One region of the Paraburkholderia sp. RL17-373-BIF-A genome, then DNA from elsewhere that is predicted to be linked to it. Evidence: riboswitches for the same ligand, from Rfam matches in the RefSeq annotation. Region 1 holds a riboswitch; each other region holds the start of a gene.

Evidence for each region. A riboswitch is a leader RNA that binds a small molecule or an ion and turns the genes downstream of it on or off. The one in region 1 is predicted to bind cobalamin.
Region 2: it holds a riboswitch for cobalamin, as region 1 does, so the genes downstream of both, cobG (precorrin-3B synthase) here and cobW (cobalamin biosynthesis protein CobW) in region 1, are expected to answer to the same signal.
Region 3: it holds a riboswitch for cobalamin, as region 1 does, so the genes downstream of both, P0D80_RS44415 (TonB-dependent receptor domain-containing protein) here and cobW (cobalamin biosynthesis protein CobW) in region 1, are expected to answer to the same signal.
Region 4: it holds a riboswitch for cobalamin, as region 1 does, so the genes downstream of both, P0D80_RS24755 (CbtB domain-containing protein) here and cobW (cobalamin biosynthesis protein CobW) in region 1, are expected to answer to the same signal.

What each region holds. Positions count from the first base shown of each region.
Region 1 is NZ_JARESO010000078.1:5,693-10,093, forward strand. Features, by position in the region: gene cobN (cobaltochelatase subunit CobN) at 1-1,194, opposite strand, end outside; gene cobW (cobalamin biosynthesis protein CobW) at 1,201-2,292, opposite strand; cobalamin riboswitch at 2,492-2,772, opposite strand; cobalamin riboswitch at 2,840-3,091, shown strand; gene cobA (uroporphyrinogen-III C-methyltransferase) at 3,330-4,103, shown strand; gene P0D80_RS43790 (cobalamin biosynthesis protein) at 4,100-4,401, shown strand, end outside.
Region 2 is NZ_JARESO010000042.1:27,470-31,870, forward strand. Features, by position in the region: gene P0D80_RS35090 (precorrin-2 C(20)-methyltransferase) at 1-18, opposite strand, end outside; gene P0D80_RS35095 (precorrin-8X methylmutase) at 19-645, opposite strand; gene cobG (precorrin-3B synthase) at 638-2,254, opposite strand; cobalamin riboswitch at 2,339-2,517, opposite strand; gene cbiE (precorrin-6y C5,15-methyltransferase (decarboxylating) subunit CbiE) at 2,602-4,026, shown strand; gene P0D80_RS35110 (cobalt-precorrin-5B (C(1))-methyltransferase) at 4,026-4,401, shown strand, end outside.
Region 3 is NZ_JARESO010000082.1:10,713-15,113, reverse strand. Features, by position in the region: gene P0D80_RS44415 (TonB-dependent receptor domain-containing protein) at 1-1,469, opposite strand, end outside; cobalamin riboswitch at 1,561-1,817, opposite strand; gene P0D80_RS44410 (ATPase) at 2,025-2,381, shown strand; gene P0D80_RS44405 (cell division protein ZapA) at 2,378-2,692, shown strand; RNA gene ssrS (6S RNA) at 2,819-3,000, shown strand; gene P0D80_RS44395 (EVE domain-containing protein) at 3,108-3,566, shown strand; gene P0D80_RS44390 (SIMPL domain-containing protein) at 3,754-4,401, shown strand, end outside.
Region 4 is NZ_JARESO010000020.1:161,230-165,630, forward strand. Features, by position in the region: gene P0D80_RS24735 (MFS transporter) at 1-495, shown strand, start outside; gene P0D80_RS24740 (alpha/beta hydrolase) at 515-1,519, shown strand; gene P0D80_RS24745 (hypothetical protein) at 1,586-2,026, shown strand; gene P0D80_RS24750 (histidine phosphatase family protein) at 2,045-2,632, opposite strand; adenosylcobalamin (AdoCbl) riboswitch at 2,721-2,874, shown strand; gene P0D80_RS24755 (CbtB domain-containing protein) at 2,877-3,098, shown strand; gene P0D80_RS24760 (CbtA family protein) at 3,110-3,850, shown strand.

The DNA of each region.
Region 1 (4,401 bases):
GCCATTGCCGATGCGCCCTTCGCTCATCGGATAGTTGGCGAGGATCAGCGCGAGTTTCTTGTCCGCGTTATCGAATGAACGCAGACGGCACCAGCGCCGGCTCAGTTCAGCGAGAAAGCCCACTCGTTCGGCGTCAGGCTGATAACGCACCACGTCGACCTGAGTGTGAGGACAACGGTACGCGAGTCCCTTGAAACTGATCGCGCGCGTGATGATGCGGCCATCCACTTCCGGAAGCGCGATATGCATGGCGATATCGCGCGAATTGAGGCCTTGATTGTCCTTGACCCAATCCTCGCGATTGCCGCCGCTCAGGATCACCTGGAACACCGGAGCGTCGCCGGCGAGCGCAAGTGGCTCGGGGTCGTCGATCGCGGACGCGGCGAAGGCGGTCGTGTTCAGCACCAACGCGACCTCGTGCTGCGCGCACAGCGACTGCACGACGTCTCGGCTCATCGCATCTTTCAGCGAAGTAATCGCGATCGGCAGCGGATTCAGACCTTGCGATTCGAGCGCGTCGATCAGCGCATCGAACACGGCCGTATTGGCCGCCTGCAGATGCGCCTTGTAGAACAGGATCGCCGCGACCGGCGCGTCCCGCCGCCAGCGCGCCTGCCAATCGGCAACCGTCGGCGTGTCACGCTCGGGATGGTAGAGCGTCGCGGCGGGCAACGCGCGCGGCGGCGCCGGTTCGCGTCCCCACCCGCAGACACGGTGCGCGATACAGCGCAGGAACGCCTCGGCATTTTGTGGGCCGCCTTCACGCAGATAGCGCCACAGCTGATGGCACAGATCGGCGCTCGCGGTGCTGCGCGCGAGCAGGTTCGGATCTTCCTGCAGATCGCCGGAAAACATCGCGAGCGTCTGCTGCTTGCGCTCGGCGAGCGCCACCACCTGCTCGATGCCGTAAGGCCAATACGCCTCGCCGCCGAGGTGATCGACCACCACCACGCGTGCATGCTGCAAGACGTCTTCGACATAGAAATCGACCGACGCCGATTGCCGCAAATACGTGACGTTCGCGAGCCGCACGCTCGGGAAGCCCTCACCCAGGCGCGGAAAAACGCTCGCCAGCAGCGACAGCGTGGTATCGGCGGAGCTGAGCACCACGATATCCGCGGGCTGCTGATCGATACGGATCACGCCTTGCGTATCGTCGACAAAACCGCCGGGCGTGGTACGCAGCAGATGCATGAGCGCTTACGCCTGTTGCGTTTCGGCGCTCGACGGCACGCCGAGCGCCGCGTCGAACGCGCGCTGCAACGCGGCCTGATCGAGATCCTCGCCGATCAGCACGAAGCGGCTCGGGCCGCTTTCGCCGGCCTGCCAGCGTCGATCGAAATAGCTGTCGAAGCGCCGGCCCACGCCCTGGATCACGAGACGCATCGCCGCGCCCGGCAGCGCCGCGAAACCTTTGACGCGGTAAATCGTGTTCGTTTCGACCAGACGCTGCAACGCAGCGATCACCGCTTCGCGCGACGACACATTCGCCTGCACGACCACCGAGTCGAATTCGTCATGATGGTGGTCGGCGTCGTCGGCGGAACCGTGGTGATCGTGGCGCAAGTGGATCGTGTCTTCCGAGGCCGCTTCGAGGCCCAGCAACGTGTGCAGATCGAGTTGCCCCATGTGCGCGCGCACGATCTTCACTTGCGGCGGAATCTCCTCGCGGAGCAACACTTCAACCGCGCTTTGCTGCGCGTCGTCGAGCAAATCCGTCTTGTTCAGAATCACCAGATCGGCCGCGGACAACTGATCTTCAAACAGTTCGTGCAACGGCGACTCGTGATCGAGATTCGGATCGGCCTTGCGTTGCGCATCCACGGCGACGGGGTTGTCGGCAAACTGACCGCTCGCGGCGGCCGGGCCGTCCACCACGGTGACCACGGCATCGACGGTGAAACTGTTCTTGATCTGCGGCCAGTTGAAGGCCTGCACCAGCGGCTTCGGCAACGCGAGACCCGACGTCTCGATCAGCACGTGATCGATCTGATCGCGGCGTTCCACGAGCTTTTCCATCACCGGAAAAAACTCTTCCTGCACGGTGCAGCACAAGCAGCCGTTCGCGAGTTCATACAGTTGGCCTTCGGTTTCGACACCGTTTTCATCGCAACCTATGCCGCAACCCTTGAGGATTTCCCCGTCGATGCCGAGTTCGCCGAACTCGTTGACGATCACCGCGATGCGCTTGCCGCCCGCATGCTGAAGAATATGCCGCAGCAGCGTGGTCTTGCCGCTGCCGAGAAAGCCCGTGACGATGGTGACGGGGATCTTGCGCATTTGAGTTTGCATCGTGAGGTCCATCCGTAGGAGTTGCACGCGCACGCCGCTGTGTCTGTATGGCCATCTGCCTACGCCGGGCAAAACGAGGCACAGGCCCGGCCAGCCACGACGATAACAAAACACGGGGACGAACGACGGCGTTGCCGCGACAACAGAAAAACAGAAAGCGGGAATGAGGTCATGAACGCAGCGCCGCATCCCCGCGGCGTTCGTCCTTCGTATTCTGGCCGGTATCCGGGCTGGCGAAAGCGCCGCTTCCCCTTCCCGGGCGAGTGATTTCTCGCCCAGTGGTGATATGCCGACGCGGCCTTGCGCGTGGACATCGAAGCCGGCTCCGCGGCGCTAATGAACTGAACTTAGCACCACATTTCGCTTACCGTTGCGGGGGCAGCACAGGTTGACCCGATCCATGGCAGGTGGGCACCCTGTTTCCCGTTTAACTGCATGCGCACGAGCGCGCATACGAGCACCAAAGTGCGTGCGAGTGTAGGCCCGCGGCCCGGTGCCGTCAAGGAACCGCAAGCCGCAAGCGCTTATCGGGCGGGGCGCCATGTGCTATCGTATGCGCGCGTTTGGTGCCCGCACATGCATTCGCGTGTGCAGTTAAACGGGAAACAGGCGGCGCTCCATGCGCTCAACCTGTGCTGTCCCCGCAACGGTAAGCGACCTGCGGCGCAATCTTGAGTTGTCTTGCGCCGCGCATGCGTTTTTTCGATGCCACTGTCCAGCACATTCCAGCGAATGTGGACGGGAAGGCAAAGCGCATGAGGCCGCCAGCCCGGATACCGGCCAGACGCGGAGGCGGCGAACCTCAGGGCAACATCGCGCCGCCGGCAGCCGGAATCCGCGAGGGACGGATGTGAAGGCGCTGAAGCACGACATAGTGTGTCCACGTATGCGGATTCCGGCTGGAATCGCTACGCGCCACACATTGCGCCGTGCCTGAATCCGTCGTACCGCATGACCCCAAAGTCCGCCGCCTGGCGACCGTCCGCGCTTTACCCCTTTCCGCTTGTCACGACATGGCGCTCGCCATGCACGCCGCGATGACCCGCGCCTGGCTGATCGGCGCCGGCCCCGGCGACGTCGAACTCATGACCATCAAGGCCACCCGTGCATTGGCGCAGGCCGACGTGGTGCTGGTCGACGATCTGGTGAATCCCGAGGTGCTGCAGTTCGCGCGCGCCGACGCGCTCGTCGTCTACGTCGGCAAACGCGGCGGCCATCCATCCACGCCGCAGGACGGCATCGTCGCGCAGTTGCTCGAACATGTGCGGGCCGGGCGCAGCGTCGCGCGTTTGAAAGGCGGCGATCCGTTCGTATTCGGCCGTGGCGGCGAAGAACAGCAGGCACTGCACGCGGCGGGCATCGAGGTGGAAGTCATCAACGGCATTACTGCGGGAATCGCGGCGCCCGCGGCGATCGGCATTCCCGTCACGCATCGCGATCACGCGCAGGGCGTGGTGTTCGTCACCGGACACGGCGCGGGCAGCGGCGAGCCGGACTGGGCCGCGCTCGCGGCCACCCGCATGACGCTCGTGATCTACATGGGCATGCGGCGGCTCAACGATATCGTCGGCGCGTTGCTCGCGGCCGGCATGAGCGCCGACACGCCGTGCGCGGCGATCGAATCGGCCACGCGTCCCGAGCAACGCCATGCGCTCGCGCGGCTCGACGAATTCGCCGACACCGTCGCGCGCGCCGGGCTCGGCTCGCCGGCGATCGTGGTGATCGGCGGTGTGGCGTCGCTAGCCTTGGAGCGCGCGGCGGCGCAGGCCGACGCTGCAACGCCGCCCGCAGACGGAACGGATACGCAATGAAAACGCTGAGCGTCGGCATCGGTTGCCGTTTGCACAGCCCGGCTGCGCAGATCGAAGCCGCGGTGCGCGCCGCGCTCGGCGCGCATTCGTTCGACGAAATCCGCAGCGTGGCCTCGCTCGATACCAAAGCCCACGAAACGGGCCTGCTCGAATTTTGCGCACGTCATGCGCTGCCGCTGACATTCTTCAGCCTTGATCAGATCGCGTCGATGCCCGTGGCGGAGCCTTCGGCGGCGGTGCGCGAGCATCTCGGCGTGGACGGTGTTTGCGAGCCGTGTGCGCTGCTCGGCGCGACTGC
Region 2 (4,401 bases), on a different contig from region 1:
ACGTCCTTGCGCCGTCATTTATTCGACCTCCGTGGCCAGCGCGTTCACCGCGGCTGCCGCCATCGCGCTGCCGCCGCGCCGGCCATGCACCACCACGTAGGGCACGCCGCGGCTGTCGTCCGCGAGCATGGCTTTGGATTCGGCCGCGCCGACAAAACCCACTGGAAAGCCGAGAATCAGCGCGGGTTTGGGCGCACCGGCGTCGAGCATATCGAGCAGATGAAAGAGGGCGGTCGGCGCATTGCCGATCACCACGACGCTGCCCCCCAGATGTGGCCGCCACAATTCGAGCGCCGCCGCCGAGCGTGTATTGCCGAGTTCGCGTGCGAGCGACGGCACGTCCGGATGCGCGAGCGTACAGATGACTTCGTTGTGCGCCGGCAGCCGCGCACGCGTGATGCCTTGCGCGACCATGCCGGCATCGCACAGGATCGGCGCGCCTTGCGCGAGCGCCGCGCGGCCCGCTGCGCCCGCGCCTGCGGACGATTGCAGATCGTCGATCACGTCGACCATGCCGCACGCGTGGATCACGCGCACCGCGAGTTTCTCGAGGTCGGCGGGAATGCGCGACAAGTCGGCCTCCGCGCGAATCGTCGCGAAGGATTGGCGATAGATCTCCTGACCGTCGCGAATGTAATCAAGCATCGGTGTCACTCCGGGCGAGGCGTTCGAGCATGTCGGCGGCCTGGCCGATTGTCAGTTGGCGCGCGACGCACTGGCCGAAACCGGGCTGGCCGTCGCGTCGATAAAGGTCATAGAGGCCGGGCGCGGCTCCGAGCAGCGTGTACGGTGCGCAATGCGCGGCGGCGCACGAGCGCGAGCAGCCGCTCAGATGCACGTCGACGTCCGCAGGCAGGCGGGCCGCGAGGCGCAGCGCGTCGGATTTGGTGTCGGCGAGGCCCTTCGCGCAGCCGGTTGATCCCGCGCACGCGATCAGGCGCGTGATGGCTTGCGCGGGATCGCAGGCGAGACCGAGCGTGTTTAGGGCGGACAGCACAGCCGGAACGGTATGCGTGGCGATGTCGGGTAGCAGCACGCTTTGCCAGGGTGTTAGGCGAAGCGTGCCGTTGCCGTGTTGTTGCGAAAGTGTCGCGAGGCCGTTAAGGGTATCGGCGTCGAGGCGTCCGAGCGACGGCTGGCCGCCGACGTGCCAGGTTTCGGGCACGCGTTGAGCGTGGGCGCCGAGGCGGAGTCTGGCGTCGGCTGGTGCAACGCGATGCCACTTGGCCAGCTTCGCGTTTTGCGTCAGCGGGAAGTCGAGATATCGCTGAGCGTGATGCAGTAACGCATCGACGGAATGCGCGGCTAGCAGATGGCGCATGCGCGTGGCGTCGGCGGCAGCGAGGTCGAGGAATGTGAGGAGCAGCGCGCGGACTAGTGCGGTGACTTGCGATGGAAGTATCGCGGCTAATGCGCCTGTGCCGTCTGCGTGGGGCTTGTCCGGTGCGATGCGCTCGTTGTGTGCTAAAGGGCCAGCAGACTCGCTAACAGGCGGACAACCCGCCAACCCGAACACGAACCGCACGCCATCCGCCTCTTGCGATGCCGCCAGCCACACGTCATGCGGATGATCCACTCTCGCGAGCCGCTCGCCGCCGTCCAGCAGCAGCGCGAATTTCGGCGATAGCGCCGCGAAACGCGCTTCGCTTTGTAGCATCGTGAGCAACTCGGCGCACAGCGGGCGCGTGTCGAACAGTGCGTACGGATCGCGTCCGGCAGCGGGGCTGATCATTACGTTGCGCACGTCGTCGGCTGCGGCTGCGGCTGCGGTTGCGGTTGCGGCGAGTGCGTCCGCAGCGCTCTCGCTCTCAGCTTCCGTATTCACTGCGTTCGCGATGGTTGCATCCGTCGCGTTCTCGCCTTCCGCATCCACGGCGTCCGCTATCCCCGTCTCCACAGCGTTATCCGCCACCGTCCTATCCGCAGCGTTCCCCGCGCCGGTCGCCGGCATCGGCCCGAGACCCGCATCGACCAAAGCCGCAATCAACGCCGCCTCGTCACCGTGCTTCACCCCACGCACCTGCACATTCGCCCGATTGGTCAGCCCGATCACCCCGGCCGCGTACCGCGCGCTGGCCTGCGCGATCGCCCGAGCCTGCGCCGCGCTCAACTCACCGCCGGGCAACTTGATCCGGCAAATCCCGCCGTCGCGCGCGGCGACGATGCGCAGCAGCCCCGGACACGCCGAGGGCCGCAGCGTGAGAGCCGCGTCGGACAAAACGGTGGAAGGCGAAGCTTGATTCAAGACGGACACCGGGTTTAGCGTCGCGCGACGGCCCGAGCAAGCCGCGAGGCGGGCATTGCTGCGGCATCGGTACACCCCGCCCGATGTTGGCTGGCACGAACAGTCTCGCCGGCAGGTCTCCTGGCTGGCAGGTCGTGGTCCGCCGCGGCCTTCCCGGTCGAACCAGTGGCGCGGAGCGCAGGCGGACTCGCTGCATACAGTTGCGGGGGCAGCCACAGCGGCACTGTGTTCCCTCTTCGGCCCCGAAGGGCACCGGCGGCTGTATTATGCCTTTTTTCGAACAGCACAACGAGGCTGGACGCTTTGATCGGCGTGGCACAGCGCATTATTTGAAGACACAGAATGAGGACGGATGCATGCCGGCGTGGCTGACGGTGGTGGGCATAGGTGACGACGGCTTCGCCGGTTTGGGAAGGCCCGCGCGGCGTGCTTTGCTGGAAGCATCAGTGGTGTACGGCGGCGAACGCCATCTGGCGATGCTGCCCGCGCGCCTCGCCGCGCGCCGTGCCGCGTGGCCGCGTCCGTTCGATCTCGCGCCGCTGCTCGCCGAGCGCGGTGGCGCCGTGTGCGTGCTGGCGAGCGGCGACCCGATGCTGTTCGGCGTCGGCGCGACGCTCGCGCGGCAATTGCCGGCGGGGGAGTTGCGGGTGCTGCCCGCGCCCTCGTCGTTGTCGCTCGCGGCCGCGCGCCTCGGCTGGCCGTTGCAGGACGTCGCGACGGTGTCGCTAGTGGGCCGGCCGTTGCCCACGCTGAACGCGCATCTGCACGACGGCGCGCGCCTGTTCGTGCTGAGCGCGGACGGCCGCACGCCCGCGGCGCTCGCGGAACTACTGAATGCACGCGGTTTCGGGGCGACCCGCATGAGCGTGCTGGAACACCTGGGCGGCGAGTTGGAACGGCGCATCGACGGCCGCGCGGATCAGTGGTCCGCGGCCGAGGTGGCCGCGCTGAACCTGATCGCGCTCGACTGCCGTGCCACTGAAGGCGCGCCGCGTCTGCCGCTGACCTGCGGTTTGCCCGACGACGCCTTTCGCCACGACGGCCAGTTGACCAAGCGGGACGTGCGCGCGATCACGCTCGCGCGCCTCGCGCCGACGCCGGGCGAATTGCTGTGGGACGTGGGCGCGGGCAGCGGCTCGATCGGCATCGAATGGATGCGCGCGCATGCCACCTGCCGCGCGATCGCTATTGAAGGACACGCGGAGCGGCAACGCTTTATCGAACACAATCGCGACGCGTTGGGCGTGCCGGGACTGCAACTCGTAGCGGGCCGCGCGCCTGAAGCGCTGCAGGGGTTGCCGGTGCCGGACGCCGTGTTCATCGGCGGCGGCGCGACGGCGCCGGGCGTGCTGGAGGCTTGCTGGGCCAGGCTGCGCGAAGGCGGCCGGCTGGTCGCCAATGCGGTCACGTTGCAAGGCGAGGCGGCGTTGGTGGCATGGCGCGAGCGGCATGGCGGGACGTTGACGCGGATCGCGTTGGCGGATGCGCAACCGCTCGGCGGTTTCGATACGTGGCGGCAGGCGTTGCCGATTACGCTGTTGGAGGTGACGAAGCCGGTCGGGGGCGGGGACGTGAACGCCGCTGGAACCGCTAACGCGATTGACGCCGCGACTGCCGAGAGTTTCACGAACGCTACCAACGTTAAGACCGGCACGAACGCCAAGAACGACGCGAACGCCAAGAGTGCCACGAACGCCGTGAGCTCCACGAGTGTCACGAACGAAGCGAAAGCGACGAAAGGCACAAGCACCACCAACACCGACTCACCGCAAAAACCCTGATGCGCGAAGAAACGCCCGAACACCCCGCGCCGCTGCGTAGCGGCTACACGACCGGCAGTTGCGCCACCGCGACGTCGCTGGCGGCGGCGCGTCTGTTGCTCGCGGGTGTCGTCAGCGAGGTCGCGGAGATCGTGTTGCCGAAGGGCCAGCATGTGCCAATGCCGCTGGTGTTCTGCCGCCTGATCGACAACGGCAGCGGCGGCGCCGAAGCCGGCACCGTCAAGGACGCCGGCGACGATCCCGACGTCACGCACGGCGCGGTCGTCTTCGCTCGCGTGCGCCTCGTCGCCGAACCGGGCGTGATATTTCGCGCGGGGCCGGGCGTCGGCACGGTGACGCGTGCGGGATTGACGCTGCCGGTCGGCGAACCCGCCA
Region 3 (4,401 bases), on a different contig from region 1:
GTCACCTGCTCATAGTTAATCAGATTCGCGTAGCGCGTCTGGAATGCGGTCAGGCGCATCACGCCGAGCGCATTCGATGCGTACTGCAGCGCGGCTTCGATCGAATGGCTGCGCTCCGGTTGGATCAACGGATTGCCGCTGAACGGATAGTACAGATCGTCGAAGCTCGGCGCGCGAAACGAATCCGAATAGCTTGCGGTCACCTTCCAATGGCCGGTGATGTCGAAGCCATAGCCGAGATAGTAACTGTTCGCTCCGCCGAAATCGGAATACTGGTCGCGCCGCACGTTGGCCTGAATCTGGTTGCGCCCGAAGCGCCCCGTATAGCCGACGAAACCCGAATCCACATGCCGGTCGGGCGCCGCGAACGTATCCGAATCGAGGCTCTGATCGAGATGCTCATAGCCGACCTGCAACTTCTGCTGCGCGGCCAGCGCGAAATCGTTCTGCCATGTGTACTGGCGATTGTCGGTATCGAAGCGGCCGTTGTACACGCCGTTGGTATTCGACACGCTGCGGTCGTCACCTTCGGCGACGATGAAGTGCGTCGTCCACCAGTCGGTCAGCCTGCCGTTCGCGAACACCGAGACCTGGCGCACTTTGCTGTACAGGTTGTTCAGATCGGTCGGCACGCCGTACGCATTGTCGTAGCTGTTGTTGCCGTTCGACTGGAAGTAGCTGGCGCCGGCATCCCATTTGTCGTTGAACTTGTGGCGCAGCGAAGCCGAGATGCTCTCGTTCAGATAGCCGTTCGCATTCGGATTGGCGTTGGGCGCCTCACGTGGATTGAGCGACGAGAAGCCGTCGTCCTTCGACCGCGCGAGCGAAATGCTGAAGGTCGTCTTGCCGTCTTTATCCAATGCGCCGTTCACGCCTGCCTGCTGCGTCTGCGTGTGATAGCTGCCGTAGCCCAGCGAAAAATTGAAACGCGGCGGGTGGTCACCGCCCTCTTTCGTGAATACCTGCACCACGCCGCCAATCGCGCCCGAGCCGTACAACGCCGACACGTTGCCGTTCACCACCTCGACGTGATCGATCTGGTCGAGCGGAATCTGCGCGAGTTGCGGCGCACCCAGGCTCACCGAATCGACCCGCACGCCGTCGATCAGCAGCAGCGATTGCGTCGACGACGCGCCGCGCAAATAGAGGCTGGTCGTCGAACCAGGGCCACCTGTACGCGAGATTTGCGCGCCGGGCGCGAGTTGCAGGAGGCCGGGCAAATCGGTCGCGGTGGTGTCGGCGATATCCTGCTGATCGAACAGCGACGTCTGCGGGATCGCATCGGCGAGTGCTTGCGGCCCGCGCTCCGCGGTCACCACCACGGGCGACAGCACCGCCGAAGACGGCACGGCGGCCGATGAATCCGCCGCCGAGGACGAAGAAGAAGATGAAGGAGCAGCTTGCGCAGGCACGACGATCGGCAGGCCCGCGAAGGCGAGCAACGCCGCGCGGGCGAAGGGGGACAGCATGGGATGAAAGTCCTGTGGATAGCGTGCGCGGCCCGCTTCCCCGCAGGCCGATGCGTAACGAGGCGCCCGCGTATTTAACATTTTCGCGCGTGACGTGCCTCTCCCTCTGGCCGGTATCCGGGCTGGCGACACATCGATTCCGCCTTCCCACGCGTGACGCGCAGTGGCACACTCGCGAGTTGAACTTCCAACACGCGATCAGAATCGACTTGCATGACGAATGCGGTCGCTTACCGTTGCGGGGGCAGCGCAGGTTGACGCGTTCACGTGAACGGCGCGCCCTGCTTCCCGTTTAACTGCGCGCGCCGTTGAAAAGCGCACGCGGGCACCAGAGTGCGGCAAGTTTAGGAGCGGCCTCGGGGTCCGTCAATAATGCCGGGACCGTGGGCCGTCTGTTCTGTTAAGTGCAGGCTATTGTCCGACGCGTGAGTACTTTTTCATCATATGGTCGATAAAAGCCTGCACAAAGCGATGTTGTTACGTCTCGAAACGAGACAATTGTCGGAACCTGCGACATTCCGCGCTAAAATGCGATGTCTTTAGAGGACGCAGCACATGCTCACCGAACTCGAAACACTTTCACAGAATATCGGCAAGCTGATTGCGATCAGCCAACGCCACAATGAAGCGCGACTCGCGCTCGAAGAGCAGCTCGCCCAATCGCGCGCCGAAGTCGAAGCCACGCGCACGGAACTTGCGATGCTGCGCGAGGAACGTAACGCGCTGCAGGCGGAACGCGACGCGCTATCGGCGAAGATCGACGACGCACAGGTGCGCCTGAATGCGATTCTCGAGAAGCTGCCGCGTGCCCGCGCGAACAGCGAGCCGGACAACCAGCTCGATCTGCTCGAGCCGGCTCAGCATGAAGTCGAAGCTGAGAGCGACGTGACCCGCCACGGAGAAAATGCATGACCACCAAGCAGATCGAAGTATCGATTCTCGGCGTGCCCTATCGCCTCGCCTGCTCGCCGGAAACGGAAGCGGCGCTGCTCGAAGCGGTCGCACGCGTCGACGCCGAAATGTCGAAGATCCGCAATAACAGCAACGTGCGCGGCACGGACCGCATTGCTGTCATGGCTGCGCTGTCGCTGGCATCGGAACTGCTTAGACTGCAATCGAGCGTGAGACACGGAGAAGCATTTCCCGCTGAAGAAATCCGGCGTACAATGCATCAAATGAACGAACAGTTAGGTACTGTGATTGAGCAGTACAGCATGCAGTAAGTGTCGTGTGTTATCGTGCTGCCGGTCCTGAGATCGGCGGCGGATTCAAACGGAGTGCGTGAGCACAAGACGTGCAAGATTCAGCAAACGTTTGAGTTCAATCGGTAGTTCAGCTTCATCGGTTTAGCTTCCCTGCCTGGTTCGCCAAGGTCATATATTCCTTGAACCAATGCCATGTGCACGGTTGCGGAAATTTGTAGCACGGGTGTGCGCGTCACTCTGTCTGATGTACCCGAAGTGTTGCTAACTGCGACCAATTCTGAACCCCCGGTTCAGGATGCCGGCCTAGCGGCTAAGGCGGGGACCTTATTTAGAACGGCATCGGACTTCGGTTCGGTGCCGTTTTTCTTTGGGCGCTGTTTTTTGTACGCCGATTTTCTCCGCATCTTCAACCCCTTAACGTTCAATTCGATTCATGCGCTACTGGCTAATGAAGTCCGAACCGGACGAAGCAAGCATCGATCATCTCGCCAACGCACCGCATCGCACGTTGCCGTGGACCGGCGTGCGCAACTATCAGGCGCGCAATTTCATGCGCGACATGATGCAGGTCGGCGACGGTGTGCTGTTCTATCACTCGAGCTGTCCCGAGCCCGGCATCGCGGGTATCGCCGAGGTATCGTCCACCGCGTATCCGGACCCCACGCAGTTCGATAAGAAGAGTCCCTATTACGACGCGAAGTCGTCGCAGGAAACGCCGCGCTGGGTGCTCGTCGATGTGGTGTTCAAGAAGAAGATCCCGCTGATTCCGCTCGCCGCGCTGCGCGAGCATGACGAACTCAAGGACATGCGCGTGCTCGCCAAAGGCAACCGCCTGTCGATCACGCCGGTGACCGAAGCCGAATGGCGCTTCATTACCAAGCGGCTCGCTTGAGCTTGCATGCCTGATGGATGCGCGACGCGTATTCATGCACACGCAAACGTTAAAGCAACGTCAAACCGGGGAACCAAGCTCAGGTTACAAGCGCCTAACGGACTCAAAAACGGGACTCGCAAACGCCGTGCCATTGCGCGGCGCTTGCCCCGATCGTGCACAACCTGTTCAAGCAAGGAGTCCAACAATGACGAAAAACACCGCACGTGCACTCGCTTTCGCTCTCGTCTGCGCCGCGCCTGCCGCGCTCGCACTGACGCCGGCCGTCGCACGCGCGCAAGGCGTCATGCAATATCAGCCGGCCGGCGTGCTGTCGCTCAACGCGCAGGCCAGCGCGGAAGTGCCGCAAGACGTCGTCGATATCACGCTGTTCTACGAGCAGGAAGCGAGCGATCCGTCGGCGCTCACGGCAACGCTGAACCAGCGCGCCGATTCGGCGCTGCAAAAGGCCAAGGGTGTGAACGGCGTAACGGCACGCACGGGTTCGTTCGCGATCTATCCGTCCACCGACCGTGACGGGCGCATTTCCGCATGGCGCGGCCGCACGGAGATCGTGCTCGAATCGCACGACTTCGCCGCGGTGTCGAAACTCGCGGGTCAAATGGCATCGATCATGCAGGTCGGCAACGTGCAGTTCTCGCTCTCGCCTGAAGCGCAGCGCGCGGCCGAGCAGAAGCTCACCGGCGAAGCGATCAAGTCGTTCCGCGAGCAGGCCGCTTCATCCGCGCAGGCGTTCGGCTACAGCGGTTATTCGATTCGCGAGGTCAACCTCGGCCACAACGGCGTGATGCCGCGTCCGATGATGATGATGAGCGCACGCGCCATGGGCGCCGAC
Region 4 (4,401 bases), on a different contig from region 1:
CCGCTCTCCACCGCGTTGCTCGGCGCGTTCGTGTCCGGCGTGCTGAATCTGTTTCTGTTTCCGCTGTCGGGCAAGCTCGCCGATCGTTATGGCGCGTACAGGCTGTTCTATCCGATCGTGATCGCGTGGATGCTCTGCGTGTATCCGCTGTATCACTTCGTCGTGACGAACCCGACGCCGGGGCATCTGTTCATCGCGCAGATGATCGCCACGGTGTTCCTCGCCGCAATGTCCGGTGCGCATCCCGGCATGCTCGCGACATTGTTCCCGGTGCGCAGCCGTTCGGCGGGCGTGGCGCTCTCGTACAACATCGCGGTGACGCTGTTCGGCGGCATGGCGCCGCTCACCATCACCGCCTTGACGCGCGTGACCGGCAGCAGTCTCACGCCCGCGTTCTACCTGATTTTTGCCGGCTTCGTGTCGCTCGCGATGGTGTACTTCACGCGCGCCGGACGCATGTCGGGCGGCGCGGCGGCGAGGCCCGCCACCCATTGATCAACCACGAGCCTATTGCATGACCCAGCCTTTCATCACAGACGACGAACGCGCGCCGAATGAACATCCGGTCGCTGTTGTCGCAAGCCGGCATCTGAGCGTCACGACGCAAGCCGGCAGCGGCACCGTGCCCGTGTTTTCGAACGGCGACTGGCTAGCGCCGACGCGCGAAGTCCAACGCGCCGTGATTCTGATTCATGGCCGCCTGCGCAACGGCGACACGTATTTCGAACTCGCGCAGCGTTCGTGCGCGCTCGCCGGCGGCAGTGCGGCCGATACGCTGCTGATCGTGCCGCAGTTTCTCGCGACGGCGGATGTCGAGGCGCACGAGGTGCCGCCGTCCACGTTGCATTGGGACTGGACGAGCTGGATGGGCGGGGAGAACGCGGAAGGTCCCGCGCCGATCAGTTCGTTCGATGTGCTCGACGCCATTCTGCATACGCTTGCTTCGCGCGAGCAGTTCGCGTCGCTTGCCGAAGTGGTGATCGCGGGGCACTCAGGCGGCGCACAAGTCGTGCAGCGCTATGCGGTGGTGGCGCGCGACGAGGCGCCGCTCGCGGCGGGCGGCATCGCGCTGCGCTACGTGGTCGCGAATCCTTCGTCGTATGTGTACTTCGATGCGATGCGGCCGGTTGCGTCCGGCGAATTCGCGGCGTTCGATCGGGCGATGTGTCCGTCGTTCAATCGCTGGAAATATGGGCTCGAGGATTTGCCGGGCTATGCGGGCGACGCGGCTTCTGCCGCAGCGCTCGAAGCGCGTTACGCGCAGCGTGACGTCACCGTGCTGCTCGGCGGCGCGGATTGCGATCCGCAGCATCCGGCGCTCGACCGTTCATGCGCCGCGCTGACGCAAGGGGAACACCGGCTCGGGCGCGGGCTGGCTTATGCGCGCTATATGGCGTTGCGGCATCCGGAAGGATTGGCGAAGCACCGGACGTATGTGATCGATGGTGTCGGGCACGATGCCAAGGGGATTTTTGCTTCGGCGCAGGGGCTGGCGGCTTTGTTTGGTACTGGGCTGTGAGTGCGCATGGGCACGAAGCGTGCTACCGCGCTAATACCTGTGAGTGACTTCAAGGACCGCGCCGACATGAATAGAATCCGAATACTTGCCACCGCGCTTGCCGCTGCATCGCTAGGCGCGTTGCTGACCGGCAGCGCATATGGCGACGATGCGCCTAGCCCGTGTACCTCACTGAAACGGATCGTCGCGGCCGCCCCTGGCGGGCTCGCTTCATTGACGCCGGACGATGGCAAGGGCGTCGCGCAACCTTACGGCGACGACGCGCAATGTTCGGCGAGCCGCGGTGCGTATCAATGCAGCTGGACGCCGCATCACGACGCCGGTTCGAATGCCGACGCGCTGCAAGCAGTCGCAGCGGACATCGCGTCGTGTCTGCCGGACGCCACGCACGATCAGAATTCGCCGGGACGTCAGCACTTTTATCTGGGTGCGAAGGGCAAGCGGACCGACATCACGCTGACGCCGACCGGTTCGAACAAGCTGCGTCTGGTGGTGTCGGGTAAGTAAGCCGCCGCACGAAGGTGGCTAGTGTGACGCCGGCCACCATGTCCAGCCGCGCGACGAGCGCCGTAACTCGATCATCGAAAGCGGCGCGATTTCAATGCGCGGAAACACGGCGGGCGATGCCCCTAGCGCATGCACGATCGCTGCCCGGAGCACCGGCGCATGGGTGACGGCGATCACGTCGAGCGCATGATTCGGTGCACGATCCTTCGCGCCGTTTAGCGCGTCGAGCCATTCTCCTACCCGTTTCACGAGTTGACTGAACGACTCGCCGCCGTGCGGCGCGGCGTCGGGATCGCGCGCCCATGCGGCGAGGTCTTGCGGCGCTTTGGCAGCGAGGTCGGCCAACCGCCGCCCCTGCCATGCGCCGTAGTTCATATCCGCCAGACCGGCGTCGACCGATGCCGCGAGGCCCAGGGCGGCTGCCGTCTCGCGCGTGCAGGCGGCCGGGCTGACGAAAGCGTCCGCGTCGTCCGCGATCTCCAGACGCGTACGCGCCGCTTGGGCTTCGGCGAGGCCGCGGGCGTCGAGCGGGTCGTCGGCGGGAAAACGGCCTGCGCGCTGGGCGGCGGTCGATGCGTGGCTGATCAGTAACAGCCGAGTGTCCATTCTGTTCATGTCCTGTGAAGCCGCGCCCCGAAGGCGAACGCGAGCGGGATGAAGCGTACGTTTTGCGTTGCCGGGTGCCGAAGTTTAGCGCGTAGAATAGCGGGACTGCGAAGCGCGGAAGCCGGTGAGAGCCCGGCGCGGTCGCGCCACTGTAATCGGCAGCACAAGCCGAAAGCCAGACCTGAGCTTCGCACCAATCCTCTGCAATGACTATCGGGGCGCGTTACCCCAGGAGATGTCCATCATGAACGACGCTGTTTTCGATCCCGCCAACCAGCCTGTTGCTCAACCCACGCCGATTCCGCTGCGCGAGTTGTTGCCCTGGGTCGTGTTCGGCGGTTTGCTGTTGTTGCTCGCGCTTTACTTCGTGGGTGCGGAACAGGGCGCCACCTCGCTGGTGCCGGGCATGTACGTGCATGAGTTCGTGCACGACGGCCGCCATCTGCTCGGCTTTCCCTGCCACTAACGGAGTCGACCATGGTTGGTAAATTGTTGGTACGCGGGATGCTTGCAGGCATCGCCGCGGGACTGCTCACGTTCGGCTTTGCCCGGGTGGTGGGCGAGCCGCAGGTGAATCAGGCGATTTCGTTTGAAGAAAAAGCCGACGCCGCGAAGGGCGAGGCCGCTGAACCCGAGATTGTGAGCCGCGATACGCAGCGGGGTATCGGCCTGTTGACTGGCGTGGTGACTTACGGCGCGGCATTCGGCGGGCTGTTCTCGCTGGTGTTCGCGTACGCCTATGGACGAGTGGGCGCATTGAGCCCGCGCGCGTTGTCCGCGTGGCTTGCGCTTGGCGCGTTCATTGCGCTGGCGGTCGTGCCGAATCTGAAGTATCCGGCGAACCCGCCTTCGGTCGGCGACCCTGAAACGATTGGGACGCGGACGGGTTTGTTCTTCCTGATGATTGCGATATCGCTGGCCGCGATGGTGTTTTCGCTCAAGGTGCGGCGCCGTGCGGCTATGAAGCTTGGCGCGTGGAACGGCTCGATTGTGGGGGCGGCGGTGTTCATCGTGATCATCGCCGCGGTGCAGTTGTCGATGCCCACGATCAACGAAGTGCCGGAGGCTTTCCCGGCGGTGCTGCTGTGGAAATTCCGCGTCGCGGCGCTGGGCATGCAGGCGATTATGTGGGCGACGATCGGGCTGCTGTTTGGGGCGCTGGTTGAGCGGAGTGCGTTTATGCGGGTGGGGGGAAGGTCGGCGGTGAAGTCGGTTTGATGCTTTGGATTTGGTGAGCGCAACAGGTTTGGTGGTTGCGCTCCGCGTCTTGCTCTCGCACTTCGCTCTCCGTGCTTTGCGCGCAGTGGTCAAGAAGGGTTCTGCGTCAAGGAGTTGGGGCGGTTGTGGGGTGGTTATCCACAGGCTTGCGAACAATTTCTGTTGATAACTTTGCGCGCGCGACACTGCGCCCAAATGAATACTTTCAACCAGATGGCGAGAGGATGCTGAACCGGCAGTTTGTCGTGGAGAGTACTTGACCACATTGCCGCCTAGCCGTGGCTCAACTGGACTTTCTTTCATCACGTCAGCAAGGGACGCGTTACACCCGGCACGCACTTGGATTGAAGTCCTTGAGCAGCGACCCACAGAAATGTCCGCGCGACAGCGCTAGTACCCGCAACCATATCGCGTGAACCTTCCGGGCGAATCCGGTTCCCCCTTTCTGTCTGCAAAGTCACTTGTCCCTGAGGACTATCCAGCTCCCTCAGCAACCCCCGTCGTATCTGCGCGTTCCAAGCATGGCTGCCTTGGCCCGCCTCGTGCGAGTT